Linked DNA regions of Variovorax paradoxus. The protein of the gene in region 1 binds, or shares a complex with, the protein of each later gene. Links are inferred from orthologs where the notes say so. Each region holds a gene or a part of one and is shown on either strand. Other genes may lie near its edges. The genes, in order: sbcB and ssb.

Evidence for each region.
Region 2: the proteins of sbcB (region 1) and ssb are in contact, whole or in part, in a crystal structure (PDB 3C94), measured with the Escherichia coli proteins. The link is inferred for Variovorax paradoxus from one-to-one orthologs.

What each region holds. Positions count from the first base shown.
Region 1 is NZ_CP045644.1:5,472,582-5,484,751, reverse strand. The notes cover bases 4,064-7,063. They hold sbcB (exodeoxyribonuclease I), read left to right. Parts: upstream 4,064-4,843; coding sequence 4,844-6,283; downstream 6,284-7,063. Other genes in these bases: GFK26_RS25260 (GNAT family N-acetyltransferase), read left to right, coding at 6,755-7,063; GFK26_RS25265 (DUF3574 domain-containing protein), read left to right, coding at 6,301-6,732; cls (cardiolipin synthase), read left to right, coding at 4,064-4,843. Outside these bases: GFK26_RS25290 (hypothetical protein), read left to right, coding at 1-404; ATP-dependent Clp protease adapter ClpS, read left to right, coding at 546-905; ATP-dependent Clp protease ATP-binding subunit ClpA, read left to right, coding at 973-3,294; more of cls, read left to right, coding at 3,395-4,063; more of GFK26_RS25260, read left to right, coding at 7,064-7,270; GFK26_RS25255 (GNAT family N-acetyltransferase), read right to left, coding at 7,267-7,776; GFK26_RS25250 (DUF72 domain-containing protein), read right to left, coding at 7,787-8,860; GFK26_RS25245 (ATP-binding protein), read left to right, coding at 8,922-10,400; GFK26_RS25240 (response regulator transcription factor), read left to right, coding at 10,397-11,056; GFK26_RS25235 (GlcG/HbpS family heme-binding protein), read left to right, coding at 11,173-11,673; GFK26_RS25230 (ankyrin repeat domain-containing protein), read left to right, coding at 11,673-12,170. UniProt on the Escherichia coli protein: Degrades single-stranded DNA (ssDNA) in a highly processive manner.
Region 2 is NZ_CP045644.1:1,105,834-1,121,788, forward strand. Bases 12,155-14,923 are described here. They hold ssb (single-stranded DNA-binding protein), read right to left. Parts: upstream 13,932-14,923; coding sequence 13,377-13,931; downstream 12,155-13,376. Other genes in these bases: GFK26_RS05015 (helicase SNF2), read right to left, coding at 12,155-12,329; GFK26_RS05020 (response regulator), read left to right, coding at 12,807-13,283; GFK26_RS05030 (chloride channel protein), read left to right, coding at 14,089-14,923. Also shown: panD (aspartate 1-decarboxylase), read right to left, coding at 1-110; GFK26_RS04965 (Re/Si-specific NAD(P)(+) transhydrogenase subunit alpha), read right to left, coding at 130-1,260; GFK26_RS04970 (response regulator transcription factor), read left to right, coding at 1,665-2,378; GFK26_RS04975 (NUDIX hydrolase), read left to right, coding at 2,444-2,917; tRNA 2-thiouridine(34) synthase MnmA, read right to left, coding at 2,939-4,039; GFK26_RS04985 (long-chain-fatty-acid--CoA ligase), read left to right, coding at 4,242-5,900; GFK26_RS04990 (LLM class flavin-dependent oxidoreductase), read right to left, coding at 5,914-6,903; GFK26_RS04995 (FxLYD domain-containing protein), read right to left, coding at 6,948-8,612; GFK26_RS05000 (hypothetical protein), read right to left, coding at 8,634-9,239; GFK26_RS05005 (VanW family protein), read right to left, coding at 9,256-11,049; GFK26_RS05010 (DUF6891 domain-containing protein), read right to left, coding at 11,046-11,651; more of GFK26_RS05015, read right to left, coding at 11,949-12,154; more of GFK26_RS05030, read left to right, coding at 14,924-15,468; excinuclease ABC subunit UvrA, read left to right, coding at 15,523-15,955. UniProt on the Escherichia coli protein: Plays an important role in DNA replication, recombination and repair. Binds to ssDNA and to an array of partner proteins to recruit them to their sites of action during DNA metabolism. Acts as a sliding platform that migrates on DNA via reptation.

The DNA.
Region 1 (12,170 bases):
AACAGACCGCGCACCAGGAAGCGCAGCGCCTCGCGCTGGCGCACTGGCAATCTGAGCAAGACGCGCGGCGGCGGGCTGAATGGCAGGCGTTGTGGCCAGCGCCCCCCTCCTTGCCGGCCAGACGAGCAGGGCTGATTGCCCCGCCCGTTGCACCGTTCCCAGCACAGCGGACGCGATCGTCGCCACCCACACCCGCCTTGCACGAGGATTCAGAACCGCAGAAGTCGCCGGTCCCGCTCGTGCTGCCCCCTGTCTCTCACTGGGAGGCAGAGACAGAGACGGCACCCGAGCGCGAACTCTCCGACGAAGAAATCGACGCCTTGCCGCCCGATTTACCGATCCCGACCCGGGTACCGGGTCGGAAATTGCCGGCGCCCAAGGGCCCCGTTCTGCGCAATCTGTAAAAAAAGACCGGCAATCTGCCGGTTTTTTTACGTCTGTCTTCGTGCTGTCGTACACGACGCATGCCCCTTGATTTGTCGAATAGGCGTCACCAAGTCTGTTGGCGTCGGCACGGTGCTTGCACGCTCTATAGAATCTTTTTCATGGCAACGAGAATTCCCAAAACTCCCAACACCCCACCGGCGCAGAAACCGGCGGGCGACGACGGAGATTCGGTCGTTCTGGAGCGCCGCCCGCAAAAAACGGCACCGCCCCAGATGTACCAGGTCGTCATGCTGAACGACGACTACACACCAATGGAGTTCGTGATCGTCGTCCTGCAGGAATATTTCAGCAAGGACCGGGAAACGGCGACCCAGATCATGCTCAAGATCCACCTCGATGGCCGCGGTGTTTGTGGGGTCTATTCCCGCGACATGGCGGCCACCAAGGTCAATCAGGTGATGGAGGCCGCGCAGCAGGCTGGGCACCCGCTGCAATGTGTCAGCGAACCGGTCGCGTGAACCAGTTGAATTGCACGCGCTCCAACCCATCTGAGAACTTATTTACAGCAAGGCAAAAGGAAATCACATGATTGCCCAGGAACTGGAAGTCAGCTTGCACATGGCCTTCGTCGAGGCCCGGCAGCAACGCCACGAGTTCATCACCGTGGAACATCTGCTGCTCGCTTTGCTGGACAACCCGAGCGCCGCGGAAGTTCTGCGTGCCTGCTCGGCCAACGTCGACGACCTGCGGGCGTCGCTCACCAACTTCATCAAGGACAACACGCCGCAGGTGGCGGGCTCCGACGATGTCGACACCCAGCCGACCCTGGGTTTCCAGCGCGTGATCCAGCGCGCCATCATGCATGTGCAGTCCACCGGCAACGGCAAGAAGGAAGTCACCGGCGCCAACGTGCTGGTCGCGATCTTCGGCGAGAAGGACTCGCACGCCGTGTACTACCTGCACCAGCAGGGCGTCACCCGCCTGGACGTGGTCAATTTCATTGCCCACGGCATCAAGAAGAGCGATCCGCCGGAAGCCGTCAAGGGCAGCGGCGAAGCGCCCCAGGGCGAAGGTGAAGAGGGCGGTGGCGAACGCAACGAGAAGGCCTCGCCGCTCGAGCAGTTCACCCAGAACCTCAACCAGCTCGCCAAGGACGGCAAGATCGATCCGCTGATCGGCCGTGAGTACGAGGTCGAGCGCGTCATCCAGATCCTGTGCCGCCGGCGCAAGAACAATCCGCTGCTCGTGGGCGAGGCCGGCGTGGGCAAGACCGCGATTGCGGAAGGCCTGGCATGGCGCATCACCCAGGGCGACGTGCCCGAGATCCTCGCCGAGGCGCAGGTCTACTCGCTCGACATGGGCGCGCTGCTGGCCGGCACGAAGTACCGCGGTGACTTCGAACAGCGCCTGAAGGGCGTGCTCAAGTCGCTCAAGGACAAGCCGAACGCCATCCTGTTCATCGACGAAATCCACACCCTGATCGGTGCGGGCGCCGCCTCGGGCGGCACGCTCGATGCGTCGAACCTGCTCAAGCCGGCGCTCTCCAGCGGCCAGCTCAAGTGCATCGGCGCCACCACCTTCACGGAATACCGCGGCATCTTCGAGAAAGACGCGGCCCTGTCGCGTCGTTTCCAGAAGGTCGACGTGGTCGAGCCGTCGGTGCAGGAAACCGTCGACATCCTCAAGGGCCTGAAGTCGCGCTTCGAGGAACACCATGGCGTGAAGTACGCCGTGGCGGCGCTGCAGGCCGCGGCCGAGCTCAGCGCCAAGTACATCAATGACCGTCATCTGCCCGACAAGGCGATCGACGTCATCGACGAGGCCGGCGCCGCCCAGCGCATCCTGCCGCCGAGCAAGCGCAAGAAGACCATCAGCAAGACCGAGGTCGAGGAAATCGTCGCAAAGATCGCGCGCATTCCCCCGGCCAACGTCAGCAACGACGACCGCAGCAAGCTGCAGACGATCGAGCGCGACCTCAAGAGCGTGGTGTTCGGCCAGGACAAGGCACTCGAAGTGCTGGCCTCCGCGGTCAAGATGGCACGTTCGGGCCTGGGCAAGGGCGACAAGCCGATCGGCTCGTTCCTGTTCTCGGGTCCCACGGGCGTCGGCAAGACCGAAGCGGCGAAGCAGCTGGCTTACATCATGGGCATCGAGCTGATCCGTTTCGACATGTCGGAGTACATGGAGCGTCACGCGGTGAGCCGCCTGATCGGCGCGCCTCCGGGCTACGTCGGTTTCGACCAGGGCGGTCTGCTGACCGAGGCTGTCACTAAGAAGCCGCACGCGGTGCTGCTGCTCGACGAAATCGAGAAGGCGCACCCGGACATCTTCAACGTACTGCTGCAGGTCATGGACCATGGCACGCTGACCGACAACAACGGGCGCAAGGCCGACTTCCGCAACGTCATCATCATCATGACGACGAACGCGGGTGCCGAGACCATGAACAAGGCGACCATCGGCTTCACGAACGCGCGGCAGGCCGGCGACGAAATGGGCGACATCAAGCGCCTGTTCACGCCTGAATTCCGCAACCGTCTGGATGCCATCGTCAACTTCAAGGCGCTCGACGAAAACGTCATCCTGCGCGTGGTCGACAAGTTCCTGCTGCAACTGGAAACCCAGCTCAGCGAGAAGAAGGTCGAGGTCACCTTCACCGACAAGCTGCGAAAGCACCTGGCGAAGAAGGGCTTCGATCCGCTGATGGGCGCACGTCCGATGCAGCGCCTGATCCAGGACACGATCCGTCGTGCGCTGGCCGACGAGCTGCTGTTCGGTCGCCTGACCGACGGCGGTCGCCTCGAAGTCGACCTCGACGAGAAGGACGAAGTGCTGCTCGACATCCAGCCGATCCCGAAGAAGGAAGGCAAGTCGAAGCCCGAAGCAGAGGAAGCAGCAACAGGCTGATTCCGCCTCTTCGAGGAACCCCGTCAAAGGCCGGTAGCATTCGCTGCCGGCCTTTTTCTTTGGGCAGGCCCCAAACACTTCGCCTTCATCCGCTTTCGCCTTGATCCTTCCCGAACTCAGCCACGAATGGAAAACCGGCCTCTCCTTGGCGTGGAGCGGCTACATCGCCGTGCTGTCGGTCTGGATCGTGATGCAGAAGCGCGCGCCGGTGTCCACCATGAGCTGGATCCTGTCGCTGGCGCTGCTGCCGTTCGCGGGCTTCATCGTCTATTACTTCCTGGGACCGCAGCGGCTGCGCAAGCAGCGGGTCAAGCGGTTGCGCAGCCGGGCGAGCGCGCATGCGCAGGCCGACCTCGCGCGGTTGCGGGACGCGTCGCAGCATGCGCCGCCGGCGCTGCAGCAGATGGCGCGGCTGGGCACCGCCGCCTGCGGGTTGCCGGTGTCGAGCGCCACGAACGTCGAGTTGCTGTCGGGCGGCGCGCGCACCTTCGACGCCATCTTCGAGGCTGTGCGCGCGGCGCGTGACCACATCCACCTCGAGTACTACATCTTCGAGCCCGACCGCATCGGCACCGCGCTGCGCGATCTGCTGATCGAACGCGCGCAGGCCGGCGTGACGGTGCGTCTTCTGATCGACGCGCTCGGCTCCAAGCGCATCGGCCGCAAGTTCATGGCGCCGATGCTGGCGGCGGGCGTGCAGGTGGCACTGTTCCACGACACCAAGATCGGCCGGCGCCTGCGCCCCGTGACCAACTACCGCACCCACCGCAAGATCGTGGTGTGCGACGGCCGCGTCGGCTTCACCGGCGGCGTGAACATCACCGACGAGGAAGACAAGCGCACGTACCCGGAAGACGCTTACCACGACGTGCACCTGCGCGTCGAAGGCAGCGTGGTGCGCTGGCTGCAGACCACCTTCCTCGAAGACTGGACCTACGCCACCGGCGATGACGTGCGTCGCCTCGACGACACCATGGACCTGCTGCTGCCGCGCGTGGATGCGGGCGACATTCCGGTGCAGATCGTCACGAGCGGGCCCGACAACGCGCTCGAGGCCATCCACCGCATGCACGTCGAGGCGATCCACTCGGCCACGCAGCGTGCCTGGCTCACCACGCCGTACTTCGTGCCGGGCGAGCCCGCGCTGATGGCGCTGACCAGCGCAGCGTTGCGCGGCGTCGACGTGCGACTGCTCGTGCCGCGCCGCAGCGACTCGGCCATCGTGAGCGCTGCGGCGCGTTCGTACTTCGATGAGCTGATGACGGCGGGCGTCAAGGTCTGGGAGTACAAGGCGCGCATGCTGCACTCCAAGACGCTGGTGGTCGACGACCATTGCGCGATGATCGGCACCGCCAATTTCGACAACCGCAGCTTCCGGCTCAACTTCGAGGTCTGTGCCGTGGTCTACGGACCCGCGCTGACCCAGCCGCTGGCGGCGCAATTCGAAACCGATCTGCACAGTTCCGGCGCCGTGCGCGCCCACCGGCCGCAGAGTTTCTGGCGCCGCCTCGGCGACGCCATCGCGCGACTGTTTTCTCCCTTGCTCTGAATGAACCACACCTTTCTCTGGCACGACTACGAAACCTTTGGCGCCGTGCCGCGCCGCGACCGTCCCTCGCAGTTCGCCGCCATCCGCACCGATGCCGAACTCAACGAGGTCGGTGAGCCGTTGATGATCTACTGCAAGCCCGCGCCGGACTACCTGCCCAGCCCCGAGGCCTGCCTGATCACCGGTATCACGCCGCAGATCTGCCTGGAGCGCGGCATTCCCGAGCACGAGTTCGCCGCGCAGATCGAGCAAGCCTTCTCGCAGCCCGGCACCGTCGGCGTGGGCTACAACACGATCCGCTTCGACGACGAGGTCACGCGCTTCCTGTTCTGGCGTAACCTCATCGACCCGTACGCGCGCGAATGGCAGAACGACTGCGGGCGCTGGGACCTGCTCGACGTGGTACGCCTCACCTACGCGCTGCGCCCCGACGGCATCGAGTGGCCGAAAAAAGAAGACGGCAAGCCCAGCTTCAAGCTCGAAGACCTGGCGCGCGCCAACGGCCTGTTGCACGAGTCGGCGCACGATGCGCTGTCCGACGTGCGCGCCACCATCGCGCTGGCCCGGCTCATCCGCGACAAGCAGCCCAAGCTGTTCGACTTCGCCTTCAGCCTGCACAAGAAGGACCGCGTGGCGATCGAACTCAGCCTCCCTGCCATGCGCGAAACCGCCAAGCCTTTCCTCCACGTGTCGGGCATGTTCCCGGTCGAGCGCGGCTGCCTGGCCGTGATGTGGCCGCTGGCCAGCCATCCGACCAACAAGAACGAGCTGCTGGCCTGGGACCTGTCGCAAGACCCGAGCGAGCTGCGCGACCTCGACGCCGAAACGCTGCGCCTGCGCCTGTTCACGCGCACCGCCGACCTGCCCGAGGGCCTGACGCGGCTGCCGATGAAGAGCGTGCACCTGAACAAGTCGCCGATGGTGGTCGGCAACCTGCGCACGCTGGCACCGGCCATGGCCGAGCGCTGGGGCGTCGACATGGACACCGCCATGCGCCACGCCGCCATCGCGCGCGACCTGCCCGACATGAGCGCCATCTGGTCGCAGGTTTTTTCGCGCCCGAAGGAGGCGACGCCCGATGTCGATGAAGACCTCTACGGCGGCTTCGTCGGGAACGGCGACCGCCGGCGGCTGAACCAGCTGCGCGGACTGTCGCCCGAAGGGCTCGCGAAGGAGCGCGTGGCCTTCGACGACGGGCGGCTCGACGAAATCCTCTTTCGCTACCGGGCGCGCAACTGGCCCGAATCATTGAACGAGGAAGAAACCGAGCGCTGGGAAGCGCTGCGCGTGGCGCGCCTGTTCAAGGGCGAGGGCGGGGCGCGCACGATCGAGGCGCTGTTCAGCGAGGTCGATGCGTTGTCCGAGAACGCCGACGAGCGCGGGGAGGAAATCCTCGGCGCGCTGTACGAGTACGCCGAGATGATCGCGCCCGAGGCCTGAAAGACCGAGGTGCCGGCATGAACATCGCCCGCCACAGACTGTCTCGCGCAGGCGTGGCGGGGGCGTTGTTCGCTGCGGTGCTCGCAGGCTGCGCCACGCGCCAGCCCGGCAACTGCGCCACGGGCTTCGAAGCCTTCGAGCGCGACACCCTCTATTTCGGCCGCGCCATCCCCACGGGCGGTCAGGTGTCCGACACCGACTGGGCCGGCTTTCTCGACACCCGCGTGACCCCGGCGTTTCCGCAAGGCTTCACCGTGATCGACGCCGCCGGTCAATGGCGGGCTGCGTCGGGGCAGGTGGTGCGCGAACCTTCGAAGCTGGTCGTGCTGCTGCACCCGCGCGACACGAAGACTGACGCGGCCATCGCCACGTTGATCGACACCTACCGCCAGCGCTTTGCGCAAGAGGCGGTGTTGCAGGAAAGGCAGTCCGTCTGTGCCCGTTTCTGAAGTCGTTCCCACAGTTCGCCGGTTGGTCCCCGCCGACGCGCCGGCCTACCGCGCGCTGATGCTCGACGCCTACGCGCGGCACCCCGAGGCGTTCACTTCCACGGTCGAGGAGCGCGCCAGCCTGCCGCCGGCCTGGTGGGAGACGCGCCTGCGCACGGACGCCGACGCGGCCGAGGTGGTGTACGGCGCCTTCGATGCCGAGGGCGCGCTCATCGGCGCGGCGGGCCTCGGTCGCGAATCGCGGCAGCGCACACGCCACAAGGCCAGCTTGTTCGGCATGGCCGTGGCACCGACGGCGCGGCGCGTCGGCGCCGGACGGCAACTGGTGCTCGCCTTGCTCGCGCATGCGCGCACGCTCGACGGCGTGCGCGTGGTGCAGCTGACCGTGACCGAAGGCAATCGCCCGGCGCAGGCGCTGTACGAGCGCTGCGGTTTCGAGGTCTTCGGCGTCGAGCCGATGGCCAACCTTCTGAATGGTGCGTTCTTGTCGAAGCTCCACATGTGGTGCGACCTCGACACTGCACCGCCTGCGATTTAAGCGTCTCGCTCGCGCACCATCAGCAGCGCGGGTCCGTCGGGCGTGACCACTTCGCCCAACGCGCGGAAGCCGGCCTTGGCGTAGCTGCGGATCGCGCGTGCGTTGCGTGGTGACGGATCGGTCTGGATGCGCGTCACGGCCGGGTCGGCGAACAACTGGTCCGCGAAGGCTCGAACCATCGCGCTGCCGAGGCCGCGATTCAATTGGTCCGCCTGCGCGAGGAACTGGTCGATGCCGCGCGCGCCCGGGTCGCGTTCGTCTTCCCACCAACCATCGCCCGAACCCATCACCACGTAAGACTGGATGAACCCCAGCGGCTGCCCATCAAGCAGCGCGATGTAGCCGCGCTCGGGCGAGTCGGGCGCCAGCATCGGCGTGAAGTCGGCCTCGACCTCGTCGAGCGTGGGCACGGGCGTCCACCACTCGGCCACGTGCGGGCGGCACAGCCAGTCGTGGAGCATCGCGAAATCGGTGGCGTGTAGCGGTCGGAACGAAATCGAATGCATGGCGGGAGTCCTATCGGCAAAGCCGGTCGGCAATGTCCTGCGCCAGCGACGCGATGGTCAGCGGCGCGCAGCCTTCGGCGTTGTTGCTCACGGTGACGAAGGCGTTCTGCCCGGCGCCCGTGGTGCCGGCGATCACCTTGGCCAAGGCTGCGCGCGTTTCGGGGTCGGGGTCGAGCACCTTGTCGAAAGGGCCGTAGAGCTTCTCGGCGTCTTCGTAGCCGAAGCGGCCGTGGCGGCGGTGCAGGTTCCAGCGGCACACGAGCGGTCCGGGCCACAGCGCGCGCAGCATCGGCAACTGGTCTTCGATGGGCGGCATCTTCGCGTGCAGCCCCATGCAGAAGGTCGCGCCCACGCTGCGCAGCATGTCGGCGAAGGCAGGGCACAGCAGCTGCGGGTCGCGCACCTCGACGGCGAGCACGGCGTCGGGCGCAGTCGGCTTCAGGTCGGGCATCGCCGCCAGCACCGCGCCGATGCGGGCGATCAGCGCGGGCTGGTCGGCCAGCAGGTGCGCGGGAATCGGGCTCAGCTGGAACACCAGCGCGCCGATGCGATGGCCCAGTCCGTCGAGCGCCGGCTGCACGAACTCCTGCAGCGCGATCTCGTGGCTCAGGAACACCGGGTTGGCCTGCGTGCCGCGGCCGCTTTCGTCGCGCACGGTGGCGTCCGTGACGAGGCTCGGGGCCTTCACGACGAAGCGGAAATCGTCCGGCACCATGGCCGCGTAGCGCGCGTACTGGCTGGCGGTGAGGGCGCGGTAGAAGTTGCGGTCCAGGCTCACGGTGCGAAGCAGCGGGTGCTGCGCGAGCGCCGACAGGCCGTTCTTCGAGAGCACGGCTTCGGCGTAGTCGCCATCCCAGACCAGGCCGGCCCAGCCGGGGTAGCTCCACGACGAAGTGCCCAGGCGCAGTTGCGGCGGCAACTCGGCGGCGAGGGCGACCAGTGACGCGTCGGGTGCCACGGGCTTCACGGTCGCGCCGCGCGATTTCTTCGGCGAAGGCGCCGGCGCCTCGGCCGCTTCGTTCACCTGGGTCGGGCGCGGAAGTTCGGGGAGATCGGAAAAGAGGGAGTCCTGCACGTCAGCCATGTTTGGGTCGGCATTTTCGGCCAAGCGGGGAGGCCTGTCGGCGCCGGGCACAATCCGCGCCATGACACAGTGGTTGCGTACGCGGGGTGGTTGGTGGCTGGCGTGGGGGGTGCTCACGGCCGCCGGGGCCGTGTGGTTCGCGCGCGCCGAGCTGACGCAGCTCCAGCAGGATTTCGAGACCGATGCGCGCATCGCGCACAGGCTCATGAGCCAGCAAGTGGTGCAGTACGACGCCGTGCTGGCCACGCTCGCGCTGCTCGAGCCCAACGCCGGCGCCGACTACCCGGAGCGGCGCCTGCCGTCGGTGTACTCGTCGATCCTGCGCGTGCAGCGGCGCGCGGCCGACGAGCCCTGGCCCGATGCCGAACACGCCGACGCGCTGGCCGCCGCAGAGGCCCGCTCGCGCGCCGAGCGCCGCGCCGACCTGGCCGTGCTCGACCTGCCGCATGGCCGCTACCAGCTCGTGATCGGCTCCGAGCCGCTCAGCTACGCGCTCGAGATCGACCTCGTCGGCTCGGTGCCCTGGCGCGACTGGCCGATGAACCCGCAGCGCAGCCCCGTGCGCCTGATCCTGCAACGCGACGGCCAGCAACTGGTGCTGCAACCCGGCCAATCGGCCGAACATGGCTGGCGCTACAGCCTGAGCAAGGCGCTCGCGTCGCCGAGCCAGCCCTTCGAATTGGTGGCCGAGCGCCAGGTCGGCTGGGCCGAGCTGCCGTGGCGCGCCATTGGCGGCTGGGCCGTGGCGGTGGCGCTGTTGCTGGCCGGCCTCTGGGCCGCGCAGCGCCAGCGCATCGCTCGGCGCCGCGCCGAAGAGCTGCTGCGCCTGGGCCAGGTCGCACGGCTCAATGCGCTGGGCGAGCTGTCGGCCGGCTTGGCGCACGAACTCAACCAGCCACTCACGGCCGTGCTGGCCAACGCGCAGGCCGCGCGCCGCCTGCTCGACGACGACCCGCCCGACCTCCCCACCGCGCGCGACGCGATGGGGCAGGCCGTCGAGCAGGCCCGCCGCGCGGCCGGCGTGGTCGGCCGCCTGCGCCGCGTGATCGAACGCCCCGAGGCCGGTGGCGACGTGAAGCCGCTGGTGCTGCAGGAGGTGGTGCGCAGCGCCATGCACCTGCTGGCGCCCGAGTTCGCACGCCATGGCGTCGCGGCCCAGTTCGACGCCAGCGCGCAGGCGCCCGTGCGCGTGCAGGCCGAGGCCGTGGCGCTGGAGCAGATCGTGCACAACCTGCTGATGAACGCGACGCAGGCGCTCGACCTCGTGCCTGCGGCCGAGCGGCGCCTCGTGGTCTCGGTCGGTCGCAACGGCGAGGAGGGGGTGCTGACCGTCACCGACAACGGCCGCGGCATCGCGCCCGAGGCGCTGCCGCGCCTGTTCGAACCCTTCTTCAGCACGCGCGAAGGCGGCCTGGGCCTCGGCCTGAGCCTGAGCGAAACGCTGGCCAGCGGCATGGGCGGCAGCCTGAGCGCGGCCAACGCCTCGCCGCGCGGCGCGCGCTTCACTTTGCTGCTGCCGCTGGTGGCACCCTCCACATGAACACGTTGACCGCCACCGCCGACCAGCCCCAATCGCCCCTGATCCACCTGATCGACGACGACCAGGCCGTGCGCGACAGCCTCTCGCTGCTGATCGGCACGGTCGGCCTGCGCGTGCAGGGCTGGGCCGATCCGCAGGCCTTCATCGACGGCTTCGACCGCGCGAGCGTCGGCGCCATCGTGCTCGACGTGCGCATGCCCGGCATCAGCGGCCTCACGGTGCTCGACCGGCTGGTGGCGCAGGGCGTTGACCAACCCGTGATCATGCTGACCGGCCACGGCACGGTCGAGATGTGCCGCCGCGCCTTCAAGGCCGGCGCGGCCGAGTTCCTCGAGAAGCCGGTGGACGACGAGCAGCTGCTCGAAGCCCTGCAGCAGGCCGTGCGCCAGCATGTGCGCACGCGCGAGCGCTCGCAGGCCGACAACGCGGCGCGCGAGCGGGTGGCGCAGCTGTCGGAGCGCGAGCGCGAGGTGCTGGCCTTCATCGTGCAAGGGCTCACCAACAAGGAGATCGCGCGCGTGCTGGCGCTGTCGCCGCGCACCGTCGAGACCCACCGCGCGAACCTGTTCGCCAAGCTCGATTGCGATTCGCTCGCGCAGCTGATCCGGCGCTATGCCGTGCTGGCGTCGAGTGCAGGGGAAGAGGGCGCTCCGTAGAACTACGGAGTGCCGGGCGTAGCCGTACGAATGGCCGCGGCGGGCCGTATTTTTTACAGTGACACCGTGGTCGGCACAGGCCGGCACGAACCCTCTCATCACTGGAGAAAAAACACATGCAATCGATCATCCGCGTGGGCGGCCTCGCCGTTCTGCTCGCTGCTTCCGTCGCCCAGGCCCAGACGCCGGCCCCCGCTGTTCGCACCGAGAAGAACATCTCGCTTGCGCTGGCCAACCAGATTGCCGCAGAAACCGTGGCCGCTTGCGCCGCCAACGGCTACAACGTCGCCGCGACCGTGGTCGACCGCGCCGGCCTCGTGCGCGCCGTTCAGCGTGCCGACAATGCCGGCCCGCACACGCTGGCATCGAGCGAACGCAAGGCCTGGACCTCGGCTTCGGCCAAGAGCCCCACGCAAGCCATGATGGAAGGCGCCCAGAAGAACCCCGGCGCCGCCAACCTCGTCTACCTGCCGGGCTTCCTGCTGCTGGGCGGCGGCGTGCCGATCAAGTCGGGCAACGAAGTGATCGGTGCCGTGGGCGTGGGCGGTGCGCCGGGCGGCCACCTCGACGAGCAGTGCGCCAACGCCGCGCTCGAGAAGGTCAAGGGCCAGCTCTGATGACGGCGCGCGGTCTCTGGTCGGCGGTGCTCGCCGCCGCAATCGGCTGGAGCGCCGCGCCCGGTGCGGCGGCCCAGGTGCCGCCGCTGGCTGCCGAAGTGCTGGCCTACGAAGGCCTGCATCGCGCGGCCTGGCACGGCGATCTGCCGAAGCTCAAGAGCCTGATCGCCTCCGGCGCCAGCCTCGATGTGCGTGACGCACGCGGCCGCACGCCGCTGCAGGTCGCCACCTATGCGCGCCAGCGCGACGCCGTGAAGCTGCTCGCCAAGGCGGGCGCGAACCTCGACCTGTTCGAAGACGATCGCTACGACGCCGTGACCATCGCGTCCGTGGCCGACGACGTGACCACGCTCACGCTGTTGCTGCAACTGGGCGCCAAGCCCGGACAGACCACCAGCCGCTACGACGGCACCGCCTTGATTGCCGCCGCGCACCTGGGGCACGACGAGGTCGTGCGCCGGCTGGTCGCAGCGGGTGCGCCGCTGGACCACGTGAAC
Region 2 (15,955 bases), 4.4 Mb from region 1 along the record:
TCGGCCGCGTCGAGCAGGTCTTCGTCGATGCCGCACGAGCCTTCGTAGTGCAGGTCGGCTTCGGTGACGGTGGCGCGATGCAGCTTCGCGCGGAGCATGGTGCGATTCATGAAAGGCAGCCTGCTCTTCTTACTTGCGCGTGACCTGGCCGTCTTGCGTGACGCGGCAGGCGGCGACGATGTCGTCCTCGAGGTCGATCTGGAGCGCGCCTTCCTTCGTGACGACGAGCTTCAAAAAGTCGAGCACGTTGCGCGCATAGAGCGCCGACGCGTCGGCCGCCACCAGCGCCGCCAGGTTGGTTTCGCCGACGATGGTCACGCCATGCTTGACCACGGTCTTGTCGGCCTCCGACAGCGGGCAGTTGCCGCCAACGCCGTCCGCGCCCTTGCCGGCCGCGATGTCGACGATGACCGAGCCCGGCTTCATCGACTTGACCATCTCTTCGGTGATGAGGGTGGGTGCGGCACGGCCGGGAATGAGCGCGGTGCTGATGACCACGTCGGCCAGCGCGACGCGCTTGGCGACCTCGATCTGCTGGCGCGCGAGCCAGCTCGGGGGCATCGGCTTGGCGTAGCCGCCGACACCGACCGCGGCCTCTTTCTCTTCGTCGGTGTCGTAGGACACCTCGATGAACTTGCCGCCCAGCGACTCGATCTGTTCCTTGACGCTCGGACGCACGTCCGACGCCTCGATCACGGCGCCCAGGCGCTTGGCCGTGGCGATCGCCTGCAGGCCGGCCACGCCGACGCCCAGGATGACGACGCGCGCGGCCTTCACGGTGCCGGCGGCGGTCATGAGCATGGGGAAGAAGCGCTGGTACTTGTCGGCCGCGATCATCACGGCCTTGTAGCCCGCGATGTTGGCCTGTGAGCTGAGCACGTCCATGCTCTGGGCGCGCGTGGTGCGCGGCGCGGCTTCGAGGGCGAAGGCCGTGACGCCCGCGGCAGCTAGGCGTTGCAGGCCGGCCGCGTCGAAGGGATTGAGCATGCCGATGACGACCGCGCCGGCCTTCAGCTGCGCCGCTTCGGCGTCGCTGGGCGTGCGCACCTTGAGCACCATGTCGGCGGAGAACGCGCCCGCCTGATCTGTGATTTCCGCGCCGGCGGTCTGGTAAGCCGCATCGGTGACGCTGGCTGCAACGCCGGCTCCCGACTGAACACGAACGATGTGCCCGGAAGCGACCAGTTTCTTCACCGTTTCGGGTGTCACGGCCACTCGGGTTTCGCCAGCCGCTGTCTCGGCAGGCACGCCTATCAACATAGAGTTCTCCTCAGGGGAAGGGGGCAGCACGGAATGCGGGCAGAGCTTACAGCAAGATTACAAGCGTTCACTGTCGCCAAGATACCGCATGCATATCGCCGTCCAACGCCCATGTGTATTGATTTTTCAGCTACTTAATTGATAGCAAATTGAGCGCCGATGCGATGTCCGGAAACAGGCGGCCCGCCATGGGTTGAAACCCGTATGCCGCTGAATCCATTCGCGCCACTGGATTGAAATCAATTGAGCCCAATTGCCATCAATTAGCGATTGAATCACATACATAAAATCAATTTGAGTGAATTAATGGCGATTCGCATTCCAAATCCCTGAAGCAGATAGATACACTTCGATTCATATTGCGGACACATAGAGGCCCGCACAGGGCGGAACAAGGGAATGGAATGCGAATCGCAGTACTCGACACCGAGCCGGAGCAACTCCGGCTGATCAACCAATCCATGGCGAGCCTCGGTCACGAGTGCCACACCTACGCTGCCGGCAAGGCCTTGCTTCACGCCATGCGCCGCGAAACCTTCGACCTGCTGGTTCTCGACTGGCGCCTCCCCGACATGAACGGCCCCGACGTCGTCAAGACGATCCGGCAGGACTACAAGAGCCGCATGCCGATCCTGTTCGTGACCGAGCACCATGGCGACACCGACATGGTCGAAGGCCTCAACGTCGGTGCCGACGACTTCATGGCCAAGCCGCTGCGCCCGATCGAGTTCGAGGCCCGCGTCAACGCCCTGCTGCGCCGCTCCTATCCTTCGCGCAACGAGCCCGAACTGGTGTTCGGCCCATACCACTTCTTTCCGCCCTCACGCGCCATCAAGGTCCATGGCGTCACAGTCGAGCTGAAAAACCGCGAATACGAACTCGCGCTCTTCCTGTTCCAGAACCTGGGGCGCCTGCTCTCGCGCGAGCACCTGCACGAGGCCGTCTGGGGACTCGGCATCGAAGCCCTGTCGCGCTCGCTCGACACCCATGTGTCGCGGTTGCGCACCAAGCTCGAACTGCGCCCCTCGAACGGTTTTCTATTGCTGGCCGTCTACGGCCTCGGCTACCGGCTGGAAACCATCGAGGTGGACACGCGGACCGCCGCCAGCCGGCGCTGAAGCGCTCCCGACCGCGGCGCCTGGGGTGCAGCGATCGGCCGATAGCCGATAGACTCGCGCCCACGATGCCCACACGCTGGAAACCCAATGTCACCGTGGCCGCGGTGATCGAGCAAGACGGCCGCTTCCTGCTCGTCGAAGAGCAGACCGACGACGGCCTGAAGCTCAACAACCCCGCCGGCCACCTCGACCCCGGCGAGTCGCCCGAGGACGGCTGCATCCGCGAGACGCTCGAGGAAACGGCCCACGCCTTCACGCCGACCGCGCTGCTGGGCGTCTACATGGCGCGCTCGGCCGAGCAGCCCGACGTGACCTACATGCGCTTTGCCTTCACCGGCGAACTCGGTGCACGCGAAGAGGGCCGCGCGCTCGACGAAGGCATCGTGCGCACGCTCTGGATGACCGTGGACGAGATCCGCGCCAGCGTGGCGCGCCATCGCAGCCCGCTGCTGCTGCGCTGCATCGAGGACTACCTCGCCGGCAAGCGCCACCCGCTGTCGCTGATCCACACCGACGACGGCGTGCGCCAGCCGCGCTGAGCGGCCAGCCAGCCGCCCGGTTCAGACGATGACGCCGCCCCCGAGGCAGCGCTCGCCGTCGTACAGCACGGCCGACTGCCCCGGCGTGACCGCCCATTGCGGCGCACCGAAGCGCAGGCTGAAGGCGCCGTTGGCGCCCTCGGCCATCTCGCAGGCCGCATCGGCCTGCCGGTAGCGCGCCTTCGAACCGTAAGTGCCGGCCACGGGCGCTTCGCCCGCCACCCAGCTCGCATCGTCTGCCTTCAGTTCGGTCGACAGCAGCCACGGATGGTCGTGCCCCTGCACCACCCACAGCGTGTTCTTCTCGACGTCCTTGCGCGCGACGAACCAGGGCGAATGGTCGCCCGCGCCGCGCTGTGCACCCTTCTCCTTCACGCCGCCGATGCCCAGGCCCTGCCGCTGGCCCAGCGTGTAGAAGCTCAGGCCCTGGTGCTCGCCGAGCTTGCGGCCGCGGTCGTCCTTGATCGGGCCCGGCTCTTTCGAGATGTAGCGGTTCAGGAAGTCGCGGAACGGCCGCTCACCGATGAAGCAGATGCCGGTCGAGTCTTTCTTCTTCGCATTGGGCAAGCCGATTTCTTCCGCGATGCGGCGCACCTCGGTCTTGTGCAGCTCGCCGACCGGGAACAGCGTCTTCGACAGCTGCGCCTGGTTCAGGCGGTGCAAAAAGTAGCTCTGGTCCTTCGAGTTGTCGAGCCCCTTGAGCAGCTCGTGCCGGCCCGTGGCCTCGTTCAGGCGCACGCGGGCGTAGTGGCCGGTGGCGATCTTCTCGGCGCCCAGCCGCATGGCGTGGTCGAGAAAGGCCTTGAACTTGATCTCGGCGTTGCACAGCACGTCGGGGTTGGGCGTGCGGCCGGCCTTGTACTCGCGCAGGAACTCGGCGAACACGCGGTCCTTGTAGTCGGCGGCAAAGTTGACGTGCTCGATCTCGATGCCCAGCACGTCGGCCACGCTGGCGGCGTCGATGAAGTCGATGTTCGACGAGCAGTACTCGCTGTCGTCGTCGTCTTCCCAGTTCTTCATGAAGATGCCGACCACCTCGTGCCCCTGCTGCTTGAGCAGGTGCGCGGTGACCGCGGAGTCCACCCCGCCGCTCAGCCCGACCACGATCCGTTGTTTTGCCATAAGCCCGCCATTGTCCCAGCCCGGCAACAGGGGCATCCGGCGTGTGGGAAATCGGGAAAACCCGTGTCGCCGGCTTGTCAGCCGCCACACCACGATGCGAAAGGCCGGCGCTACAGTGACCCGAAACACAGCGGAGACACACGCATGGCGACCCCTTCCCCTCTGACAACCCCACCCCTGGACGCGCAACTACCCGCCCGGCATGCGCTGGGACGCCGAGCTGCCCGTCAAGCCGGTGCAGCAGATGCTCGACGAGGCGGTCGCGCGCTGGCCCGACCATTCGGCCGTCGAGTTCATGGGCCAGTCGCTCAGCTACCGCCAGCTTGGCGAGGCGGTCGACCGCGCCGCCAAGGGCCTGCAGGACTTGGGCGTGAAGCCGGGCGTGCACGTCGGCCTCTACCTGCCGAACACGCCGCACTACCCGATCGCCTTCTTCGCCGTGCTCAAGGCCGGCGGCACGGTGGTGAACTACTCGCCGCTCGACGCCGAGCGCGTGCTGGCCCACAAGATCGAGGACAGCCGCACCGACATCCTCGTCACGCTCGACCTCGTGAACCTCTACCCGCTGATGGCGCGCCTGCTCGACAGCTCGCGCCTGAAGACGCTGGTGGTCGGCAGCCTCGGCGACTACGGCGCGGCGGGCGACAAGGTGCAGGCGCAGTTGCAGGCCGCGGGTCAGATCGCCCCCGTGCCGGTGGACGCGCGCCATGTGCGCTTCACCGACCTGCTCCAGAGCGAAGGCACGCACCAGACCTACCCGCTCGGCGACCTCGCCGAAGAGATCGTCGTGCTGCAGTACACCGGCGGCACCACCGGCCTGCCCAAAGGCGCGATGCTCACGCACGCCAACCTCACGTCGGCCTCGGCGCAGTACTACGAATCGACGCGCGGCGAACCACCGATCCTGGCCGAAGGCGGCGAGCGCTTCCTGGTCGTGCTGCCGCTGTTCCACATCTTCGCGCTCAGCGCCGCGATGCTGCTGGGCGTGCGCCTGGGCGCGGCGCTGGTGCTGCACACGCGCTTCGATGTCGACGCGGTGATGAACGAACTCGCGGCCAGCAAGATCAGCGTGTTCCCCGGCGTGCCGACCATGTACACCGCCATCCTTTCGCACCCCAAGGCCAAAGAGATGGACCTGCGCTCGCTGAAGTTCTGCGGCTCGGGCGGCGCGCCGCTGCCGGTGGAGGTGGAGCAGCGCTTCTTCGAACTCACCGGCTGCCACCTCAACGAAGGCTGGGGCATGACCGAGACCTCGCCCGTGGGCACCTTCACGCCGGCACGCGGCGTGCGCAAGGCCGGCTCGTGCGGCATGCCGCTGCCGCGCGTGCGCATCAAGCTCGTGAGCCTGGACGATCCGACCAAAGACGTGACCGCCTTCGGTGAACCCGGCGAGCTGTGCGTGCAGGGCCCGAACGTCATGAAGGGCTACTGGAACAACCCGAAGGCCACCGCCGAGTCGATGACGGCCGACGGCTACTTCCGCAGCGGCGACGTCGCGAAGATGGACGCCGACGGCTACCTGTACATCGTCGACCGCACCAAGGACATGCTGCTGTGCGGCGGCTACAACGTGTACCCGCGCGTGCTCGAGGAGGCGGTGTACGAACACCCGTCGGTGGCCGAGGTCTGCGTGATCGGCGTGCCCGACGACTACCGCGGGCAGTCGCCGAAAGCCTTCGTGAAACTGAAAGACGACGCGGAAGAACTCACGCTCGACACGCTCAAGTCTTTCCTCAAGAACCGCCTGGGCAAGCACGAGATGATCGGCGCGCTCGAGATCCGTGCCGAGCTGCCCAAGACCGCGGTGGGCAAGCTCTCGAAGAAAGACCTCGTGGACGAGGAAGCTCGCAAGCGGGCCTAGGACGAGGCCTTGCTTACTTCTTCTGGCCGAACGCACCGGCCAGCAGCTCGTAGGAGCGCAGCCGGGCGGCGTGGTCGAACACCTGCGAGGTGATCATGAGTTCGTCGGCGCCGGTGCGCGCCACGAAGGCTTCCACGCCCTGCTTCACGGTCTCGACCGAGCCCACCGCCGAGCACGACAGCACCGAGTCGAGCAGCGCGTTCTCGGCCGGGCCGACCTTCTGGCGATAGTTTTCGACCGGCGGCGGCAGCCGGCCGGGTCGCCCGCTGCGCAGGTTCACGAAGGCCTGCTGCCACGAGGTGGCGCGGAACTCGGCTTCTTCGTCGGTGTCGGCCGCGAACACGTTGAAGCCCAGCATCACGTAGGGCTTGCTCAGCTGCGCCGAGGGCTTGAAGGTCTCGCGATAGATCTGGATGGCCTGCATGATCTGCTGCGGCGCGAAGTGCGAAGCAAAGGCGTACGGCAGGCCCAGGTGCGCAGCCAGCTGCGCACCGAAAGTGCTCGAGCCGAGGATCCACACCGGCACCTCGAGCCCCGCGCCGGGCACGGCGCGCACGGCCTGCTGCGGGTTCTTCGACATGAAGTCCATGAGCTCCATCACGTCCTGCGGGAACTGGTCGGCGTCCGACTCCAGGTTGCGCCGCAGCGCGCGCGCGGTGCGCTGGTCGGAGCCGGGCGCGCGGCCCAGGCCGAGGTCGACGCGCCCCGGGTACAGCGACTCCAGCGTGCCGAACTGCTCGGCGATCACCAGCGGCGAGTGGTTGGGCAGCATCACGCCGCCGGCACCGATGCGGATGGTGGAGGTGCCCGCGCCCACGTACGACAGCAACACGGCCGTGGCCGCGCTCGCGATGCCCGGCATGCCGTGGTGCTCGGCCAGCCAGTAGCGCGTGTAGCCCAGCGCCTCGCCGTGCTGCGCCAGCGACAGCGAGTTGCGGAACGACTGCGCGGCATCGCTGCCTTCGGTGATCGGGGAAAGGTCGAGGATCGAAAGCGGAATCATGGCGCGATCATGGCGCGAACCGCCCCATGCCGTCACGCACGGGGCTATTCGGTTTGGTATAGCGTCGCGACGCTCGCGAAATCGCGGCCGTGCTGCGTCACATGGACCTGGAACGGCACGCTCTCCCCCGGTGCAATGGCCGGCAGGTTCTCGACCACCTTGAAGCCGGTCAGCTGGTCGTTGCGGTCGCGCAGGCTGACCCACAGGCGCACCTTGGCCGCAATGGCCGTGCCGGGGTTCTTCACCGTGCCCGTGACCTCGACGCTCTTGTAAGTGAAGCGCTGGCTGAAATTGAGCAGCACGCTGCCGGTGCCGGCCTTGGTGCCCGTCACCTGCACCTCCAGCGGCTTGCGCGGGCCGGGCAATGCGGCGCGGCGCATCGGCTTCCACTCGACGCGGGTCTGCGTGATGCGGTCCACGGCCCTCGGCTCGAACAGGATCGGAAAGCGCTCGCCCGGGTACAGAGTGGCCAGCTCGTCGAGGCGCGTGGTGCCGTCGGCGGTGCTGCCGCCGAAGCGTGAGATCACCGCGCCGGGCGTGATGGCGATGGCATCGGTGCTGCGGTTCACCAGCTCGGTCATGAAGAGCGGCCGCTGGATCGTGCTGCGCCCCGCCACCAGCGGCAGCAGTTCGAGTTGCCGCGGGTCGAAGCGCTCGCTGTCCTCGGCCAGCAGGTCTTCGGTGCTCAGCCGCAGGTCGGGGTGGAAGACCTCCGGCGCGCCGCTCGTGCGGATCACGCGGTCGGCGCTCAGCACCGTCGTGCGCGACCCCGAAGGCGTGACCGTGTGATAGCCGATGCGGTAGTCCCACGCCGCGATGGCGGCGCCGCGGCCGAAGCGGCTGAGGTCGACATCGATCGCCGCGCGCCCGCCCGGCTCCAGCGTGGAGCCCGGCGCGTGGCCGCGGCCCGTGCCGATCACCTGGCCCGCGTCGTCGTACAGCGTGACCAGCGCCTCGATGCTGCCGAACGCCGGCGCACCCGGCGCACCCGCATGCACGAGGCGGCCGGCCAGGCGCACGCGCTCGCCCTGCTGCACCAGCCGCAGGCGCGAGAACGCCAGGCGCGGCCCGTCGGCGGCGCTGCGCGGTTCGGACAGCTTCTCGACCGTCACGTCCTGCCGCGTGACGTTCCTGCCAGACGGCAGGTCGACCAGCACGGGTGCGGACTCGCCGGGCATCAGCACGTCGATCGGCAGCGATTCACTGCGCTCGCTCAGCCGCGTGTCGCCGTCATGGAACACGAGCTTCAGGCTGGGCCGTTCGAGCGGTCGACCGGTTTCGTTGCGCGCCAGCACCAGCAGCTTCGGCCGCTCGCCGACGAGCACCTGGCGCGGCTCGGAGAGCTTCAGGCCATCGGTGGCGATGGTGCGGTCGACGATCGCGCGCGCCACCGAAGGCGCCTCGCTGCGCTTGCCCGAACCGAACAGCAGCATCGCGACCTGGACGGCCAGCGCCACGCCGACAAAGCCGATCACGACGAAGCCGATCGTGCGCAGCATCTGCTTCTGGCGCAGCGCCTGTTCGGCCGCGATCTGCTGGCCGGCGTGGTGCTTGACCTGCTGCAGCACGCGCTCGAGGCGGTCGGACACGTCGTCTTCCACCAGCGACATCGAGCCGCAGTGCGAGCAGGTGTATTCGTTCAGGCCGGTGCGGCGCAGCGTGCTGCCGCCGCACTCGCCGCATTTGAGGGTCTGCAGGTCGATGCTCATGGATGTCTTTTCTTTTATCCCTTACCAGCCGAACACGTCGACGATGTTCTCGGCCGCCGCGGCGCTGCCCAGCAGCGGTACGAGCCGCTCGACCAGGCGCGCGCGGTGCACGGGGTCGACCTCGCAGTCATCCTCGTCGGTGAAGATGGCGTCGCCCGCTTCGTCCCACACCTGGCCGATGGTGCCCAGGCAGGCGGCCATCTCGAAGATGTCGGCGAAGAGCGGTTCGTCTTCCTGCCAAGTGCCCGTGCCGTGCATCGCGAACTGGATCGCACCGGTGCGCAGGTCGAAGATGAACGGATCGGCGCCCTGGTCGGCCACCACCAGCCAATGGTCGGGCCAGTCGGCAATGCGCTCGCCGGTGATGCCGTGCCAGCGGTAGCCCGCCTGCAGCTGCCACAGACGCGAGAGCGCAGGAATGCTGAACGGGTTGCCCGTGGTCGGCACCGTGAGGCCGGCATAGCCCACGCGGTCGTTGACCCAGTCGCCGAGCGGGCCGACCTGTTCGTAGAAGGTAGCGATGGCGGCGGGCAATGCCAGCTCGCCGTGCCAGTGCTCGGCGGCAGATTGCGGCGCGAGCGCGCCATGGGAAGCCAGGGCCGCGCGGGCCTGTTCGATCGATGCCACGTGTGTTGTTCTCCGTTCAGGCCAGGCAGGCGGTCTGCAATGCGGTGCGCAGTGCGTCGATGTCGCCGGGTGCGATCTCGTGCACGCCCGGCACACCGGCCAGGCCGCAGGCCGTCGATGCCACCACCGGCACGCCCGCCGCCACGGCGCGCAGCAGCGCGCGCGGCGCGTGTTCGATGTGCGCGGGCAGCACGACGACAGCGGCACCGGCCAGCCCGTCGCCTTGCCAGTTCATGTGTTGAATAGATTCGATGCCCTGCCAGAGCCGCGCGTCGTCCGACGGCGACCCCAGCACGCGCAGGCGGCACGGCCAGCCTTGCAGTGCGGCAGCGAGTTCGCGCGCGCCCTTGCGTGCCAGCGCGCTCGCAGCGAACACGACGACGGGCGGTTCTCGGCGCGCGCCATGCGTGGCCTTCACCTGCGGCAGTGCCCAATCGAGCCGCTGCAGCGTGGCCTGCGGCGCGTACATCGCCATGGCCTGCGCCACCGCGGCATGCGGCGTGAGGATGACCGCCGCGCGTGCGAGCGCCAGTGCTTCGTCGCGCACCAGCGATGCATCGGCGCGGAAGTCGCGCAAGGTCGCATCGCCGGGCCAGCGCTGCGAGGCGGCATCGAGCCGCTGTTCGATGTCGGCCATCGGCAAGGCGCTGGCCAGCACAGTGATGCGGCGCCCGTCGAGCGCGCCGAGGCGCTGCAGATGCGGGAGCAGCGACTGCTCGACCACCAGATGCGTGTGCGCCGGCACCAGCCGCGCGGCAAAGGCCTGCGCGAGCCAGCGCTGGCCGTCGATCAGGCTGGCTTGGCGCCGGCCCGCCTGCCGCGCCCAGAGCCGTTGCCATACGGCGCGGCGCAGGCTCGCGGCCCAAGCGGTGGTCACTTGTTCTTTCGTCGCAGGCTCGCGATGCCACCCCGCAGCAGGCACGCGCCAGAACGCGAGCCGCAGCGGCACGGGCTGCATGCGCTGCGCTTGCGGATGCGCCTCGCGCAGGTGGCGTGCGAACTCCGGCGTCCAGCCATCGACGAGCACCGCCGTGCGGCCCTCGGGACCGACGTCGATCGGCGGACGATGGCGGAAGCACGCGGTCTGGTCGCAGCTCAGGCAGCCGCGCGCCAACGGCAACGCGGTGGCCGTGTCGTCGTTCGTTCGCCGCAGCGTGACAGGCTCAGTGGGCACCGCCAGCGGCGTGCGCGCACGAATGCGCACCACGAGCTCGGTGTCGGTCAGCGCCACTTCGAGCCGCCACGCCTGCCTGGCGCGCAACTTGAGGTCGACGTAGTTCCAGAACACCGTTGCATCGATGGCGTCGCCGTCTGGCGCGTCCGCCTGCTCGATGCGCGCCGTGTGGCCGTGGCGCTCGACCAGCTCGAAGCCCGCGCGCACAGCCACGGTGGCGAGTGCGTTCGACAGCTGGCACAGCCCGCCGGCCAGCGTCGGCACCACGCAGCCGCCGCGCACCTCGCGCCCGACCACGAAGCCGCGCCCTGCCGCCGGCCGCCCCAGCTGGCGCCAGAAGCTCAGCACTTCGCCGGCCGGCACCTCGATGGCGTCGAAAGCAGATCGCGCCACGCGCAGGTTCTGCACCTTGCCGGCGACCAAGGGGAATTCGTCGGCACGGCCGTCGGACCACAGCGGGGTTCGGTACTGCGCAAGCACCGGCGCATCGGCCAGTGCGTGTTGGCCGCAGGGCCAGCGGCGGGCCGAGGGCCGCAGGGTTTCGCGCAGGGCGTGGGCCGTGGCGAGCAGCCGCGAGCGCAGCCAGAAGTCGATCGCATCGATGCGGCGCGGCGGCTGCCAGGCCTGCACGCTCACGCGGTGGGGCCTCGCTTGCGCCATTGGCCGAGGTCGGCTTCGATGCGCTCGTTGATGTTGCCGCTCCATTGCGCGCCGAAGCCGGCGTCGCGCAGCAGCTCGACGATGCGATGGCCGACCACGACGGTGTTGGCTTCGCGCTGCGCGATCTCGGGGATCATGCCGCCGCTGAAGGCAAGGTAGAGGCGGCCGTTGTGCACGGCGCCATCGAGATCCTGTGCGTGATAGAAGCAGCAGCCGCGAATGCCCGACTCGAGCCTTCCGGCCGCGCGCCACTGCTCGCGCACGTCGTCGTGACCGTCGGACAGCGTGTTGCCGGCGCGGTGCAGGGCGATGATGTTCTCGCTGCGCAATTGGGCGAACACGGCGTCGAGCCGGTCGTACTCGGTCTGCGCGGGCCACTGCGCCTCGGCGGCGCGCTTGGCGGCGCAGGCGCGCGTGGTCTCGGCCTTGATCCAGGCGCGGTCCTCGGGCGTGAGCTCATCGGGATCGAGGTACTCGTCGGTGATCATCCAGCCGATGTCGGCATCGGCGTGGAAGCCGCTCCACACCAGGTCGTGGATGCGTCCGCGCGTGTCTTCGGGGTCGAGAGTGAGGGCCATGCGTAGTGGGTCGTCGCTTGGTTGGCGACGGGTCATGCTTTCATTTTTCGCGGTCGGAACGACGCTCGATTCTCGCGTGTCCGCACCGCGGCGCTGCGTTAATGCGAAAGCATGCGCTCTGGCGGCCGTCCCTCCCGCGCCCAAATCATGAGGGATGCGCAAGGCCAAGGCAATGTGACTTTCGGCCAAGATTTCACGGTCATGGCCCATGAAAAAAGCCGACCCTGCGTTGGCAGGGCCGGCTTTCATGAAGACCTGAAGCGTTCGCCGAGTGCATCGGCGAGCCGTTCGGACCGCTTACAGCGGCAGTGCGTCGCCGTGGGCAGCAGCGCGGGCGGCGGCGCGAACCGCAGCGCGGTCGATGGTGCTGGCAACGATCGGGGCCACGCCCGACGAAGCACCTTCGGCGTACGGGTCGGCGCTGTGTGCAGCGGCGACGGCATCGGCACGGACGGCAGCGCGGCTGGTCGACGAGACGATCACTTGCGCGGGGCCTGCATTGGCGCCGGTGGCGTACGGGTTGGCGCTGTGTGCGGCCACGACGGCTTGGGCAGCGACGTCGGCGCGGCTGGCGGCCGAGGTCAGTTGATGCACGCCTTCATAGCTTTCGGCATGGGCGGCGCCGGCAACGGCCATCAGGGCAACAGCAACGGCGGAGAGGATCTTCGAGGCGGTCATTTGGATTTCTTCCTTCTTCAATTCAGTTCAAGTTCTTGCTTTGGATGTCGAACCGGTCTTGGGTGGGTCACCGCCCCTCTGTTCTTTTTCGGAGGGCGGCCACCTCGCTCGGGGCCCTGTTCACCCAGATCAGCTTTGAGGGCTGGTCCGTGAGATGAATTGTGCGCCGTCATCTAGGTAAAAACCCGTAGCGAAACGAACCACGGTGTTCACAGATTCGAAACAATTGAAGCGGAATGGGGCGCAAAGCCGTTTGTGGAGGGGGAAAACAAAAGCGCGTCGGGTTCGGGAACGCGCAATTGCCCACACGCTGCCTGCCGTAAAGCAAGCCAACCTCCTCGCCAACTTTCAGACACATGGGTGGCTGTCTGACACAAGCGTTTGCTTTGGCGGTGTAGTTTGTTTCTGTTCTTCACTCCACAGACACAAACAGAATCGCCGGCCCTGCCCGTCAGTGCGGCGCGTCCGTTTCCCGACATGAGCGCGACCACCCAATTCTCGTTTGACGCCGCAGCTGGCTCTCCCAGCAGCGCCAATGCGCCCTCCTTCGACGTCCCGGCGCCGTCCATCGAAACAGCCCCGGCCGACGGTCGACCCTTGCGCATCCTCGTCGTGGAGGACGATGCAGACGCCCTGGCCACGACGATCGCCGCGGTGCAGGCGCTGGGCCATTGGGCCACCGGCGTGACGAGTGCCGAATCGGCGATGACGCGCTACTTGCCGGGCGCCTTCGATCTGCTGCTGCTCGACGTCGGTCTTCCGGGCCTGTCGGGTCGCGACCTGACGGAGAGCATTTTGGCCATCGAACGCATTCCCGTCGTGTTCGCATCGGGCAATGCGTCGCCCACGACGGCCCTGCCCGGGTGTGCATGGTTGCGCAAGCCTTTCACGCTCGACGAGCTCAACGACGTGTTGTCCGTGGTGCCTCTGCAGCCCATCCGCGACGCCGCCTGAGGGCAATCCGAAGGCCTCGCGAGTTTCGACAAATGAAAAAAAGGCCCGCCCTCGAAAGAGCGAGCCTTTGTTGACCCACGCGAAAAGTCTGCTTCAGAACGGAATGTCGTCGTCCATGTCGTCGAAGCCCGACGACGACTTGGCCGGAGCCTGGCGCGGTGCCGGTGCCGGCGCGCGCGGTGCGGCTGCTGCGGGGGCACGCGGGGCGTAACCGCCACCGCCACCGCCGCCACCCTGCGAATAACCGCCGCCACCACCGCCTTGCGAGTAGCCGCCGTCGTCCTCCGGACCGCCCGACGGGCCGCCCTGGCCCTGGCGGCTGCCCAGCATCTGCATCTGGTCGGCGCGGATTTCGGTGGTGTACTTTTCGATGCCGTCCTTGTCGGTCCACTTGCGCGTGCGCAGCGAGCCTTCGACGTACACCTGCGAGCCCTTGCGCAGGTACTGGCCGGCGATTTCGGCCAGGCGGCCGTTGAACACGATGCGGTGCCATTCGGTGGCTTCGCGCATCTCACCGCTTTGCTTGTCTTTCCAGCGATCGGTGGTGGCCACGGTGACGTTTGCGACCTGATCGCCGCTCGGGAAGGTCCGCATTTCGGGGTCGCGCCCCAGGTTGCCGACGACGATGACTTTATTGACCGATGCCATATGCACTGCCCCTGATAAGTAGATGAAGGAGGAGGTTGAGAGGAACCCTCCATTCTGCCTGAACGGACGCCGGCGCCCGCCCGGGCGTCCGGTGTCCCCGGCCTACAGCCTGGCGCCCCGGCCGATGCCAGAATGAACACCCTCCCCCGCCCGCCCGATGAACCACGAGCCCGACTTCCTCGAACACCTGCGCGCCGAGCTGTCCAGCGGGCGCATCTGGCTCGACCGGGCCATCGTGCTGGGTTACGCCATTGCGGCCGGGCTGTTCGTGGTGGGCTTCACGCTCGCCAGCGACTGGGTCTTCGGCGCCTTCCACCGCTTCTACGCCGCCTGGCCCTGGGCGGTGCTACTGACCACGCCGGCAATCACCGCCGGTATCGTCTGGTGCACGCTGCGCTTCTTCCCCGGCGCGGGCGGCTCGGGCATTCCGCAGATCAAGGCGGCGCTGCATCCGGCGCTGCCCGAGGAGCGCCGCTTCCTGTTTGCCTCGCTGCGTCTCACCGTCGCCAAGATCGGCCTGGGCGTGGCGGGCTTTGCCGCCGGGCTGTCGATCGGGCGCGAGGGCCCGTCGGTGCAGGTGGCGGCCGGGGTCATGCAGCACGCCCGGCGCTGGCTGTCGCCCCAGACGCCGATCGACGGGCGGGCACTGCTGGTGGCCGGCGGCGCGGCCGGCATCGCGGCGGCCTTCAACGCACCGCTGGCGGGCGTGGTGTTCGCCATCGAGGAGCTGTCGGGCCGGCTCGAGGCGCGCTCCAGCGGCCTGATCATCACGGCCATCGTGCTGGCGGGGCTGGTGGCGGTCTCGGTGTTCGGCAATGCCAGCTACTTCGGCGTGATCCGCGTGCCCCGGCTGGGCTGGGACGCGCTCGGCCCCGGCCTGCTGGTGGCGCTGCTCAGCGGCGCCGCGGGCGGGCTGTTCGCGCGACTGCTGAGCGCCTCGCTGACCGGCGCGCCCGGGCGGCTCAACCGCTGGCGCGCGCGCTTCCCGGTGCGCTTCGCGGCGGCCGGCGGGCTGGCCATCGCGGTCATCGGGCTGGTCACGGGCGGCGCGACCTTCGGCGCAGGCTCCGAGGCGGTCAAGCAGATGCTGCAGGGCCACGACGAGCTCACGCCGCTGTACACCGTGCTGAAGTTCGTCGCCACCTGGCTCACGGCCTGGTGCGGCGTGCCGGGCGGCATCTTCGCGCCCTCGCTGTCGATCGGCGCGGGCATCGGCGACGCCGTGGCCCGGCTGGCCAGCAGCGACCTCGGTCCGGCGCTGATCGCCATGGGCATGGCCGGCTTCCTGGCCGCTGTGACGCAGGCGCCGCTCACGGCCTTCATCATCGTGATGGAGATGGTCGACGGCCACGCCATGGTGCTGAGCCTGATGGCCGCCGCGCTGCTGGCCAGCCTGGTCTCGCGCATGATCAGCCGGCCGTTGTACGAAACCCTGGCCGAATTCATGGTGGGACGCGCCATCGCCGCCTCCAAGCCGGTGCGGCCGCCCGCACCGGACGCCCCTGCTGCTTCTGCGCCGTCCAGCCCTTCGCCATGACAGACGGGGCCAGCCCCTCTATCATGTCCGGTTGCCCTCGGACGACCGCACCCCTTGAATTCACCCACCCCTGAAGACACCCCGGAACGCGACGCCTACCTTGGCGCGCTGCTCGCACAGCAGCGCATCAGCATCCGCGGCGCGCGCACCCACAACCTGAAGAACGTCGACCTCGACATTCCGCGCAACAAGCTGGTGGTCATCACCGGCCTGTCGGGCTCGGGCAAGTCGAGCCTGGCGTTCGACACGCTGTATGCCGAAGGGCAGCGGCGCTACGTGGAAAGCCTCTCGGCCTATGCGCGGCAGTTCCTGCAGCTCATGGACAAGCCCGATGTCGACGTGATCGAGGGGCTGTCGCCCGCCATCAGCATCGAGCAGAAGGCCACCAGCCACAACCCGCGCTCCACCGTGGGCACGGTGACCGAGATCCACGACTACCTGCGCCTGCTGTACGCCCGCGCCGGCACGCCCTTCTGCCCCGACCACC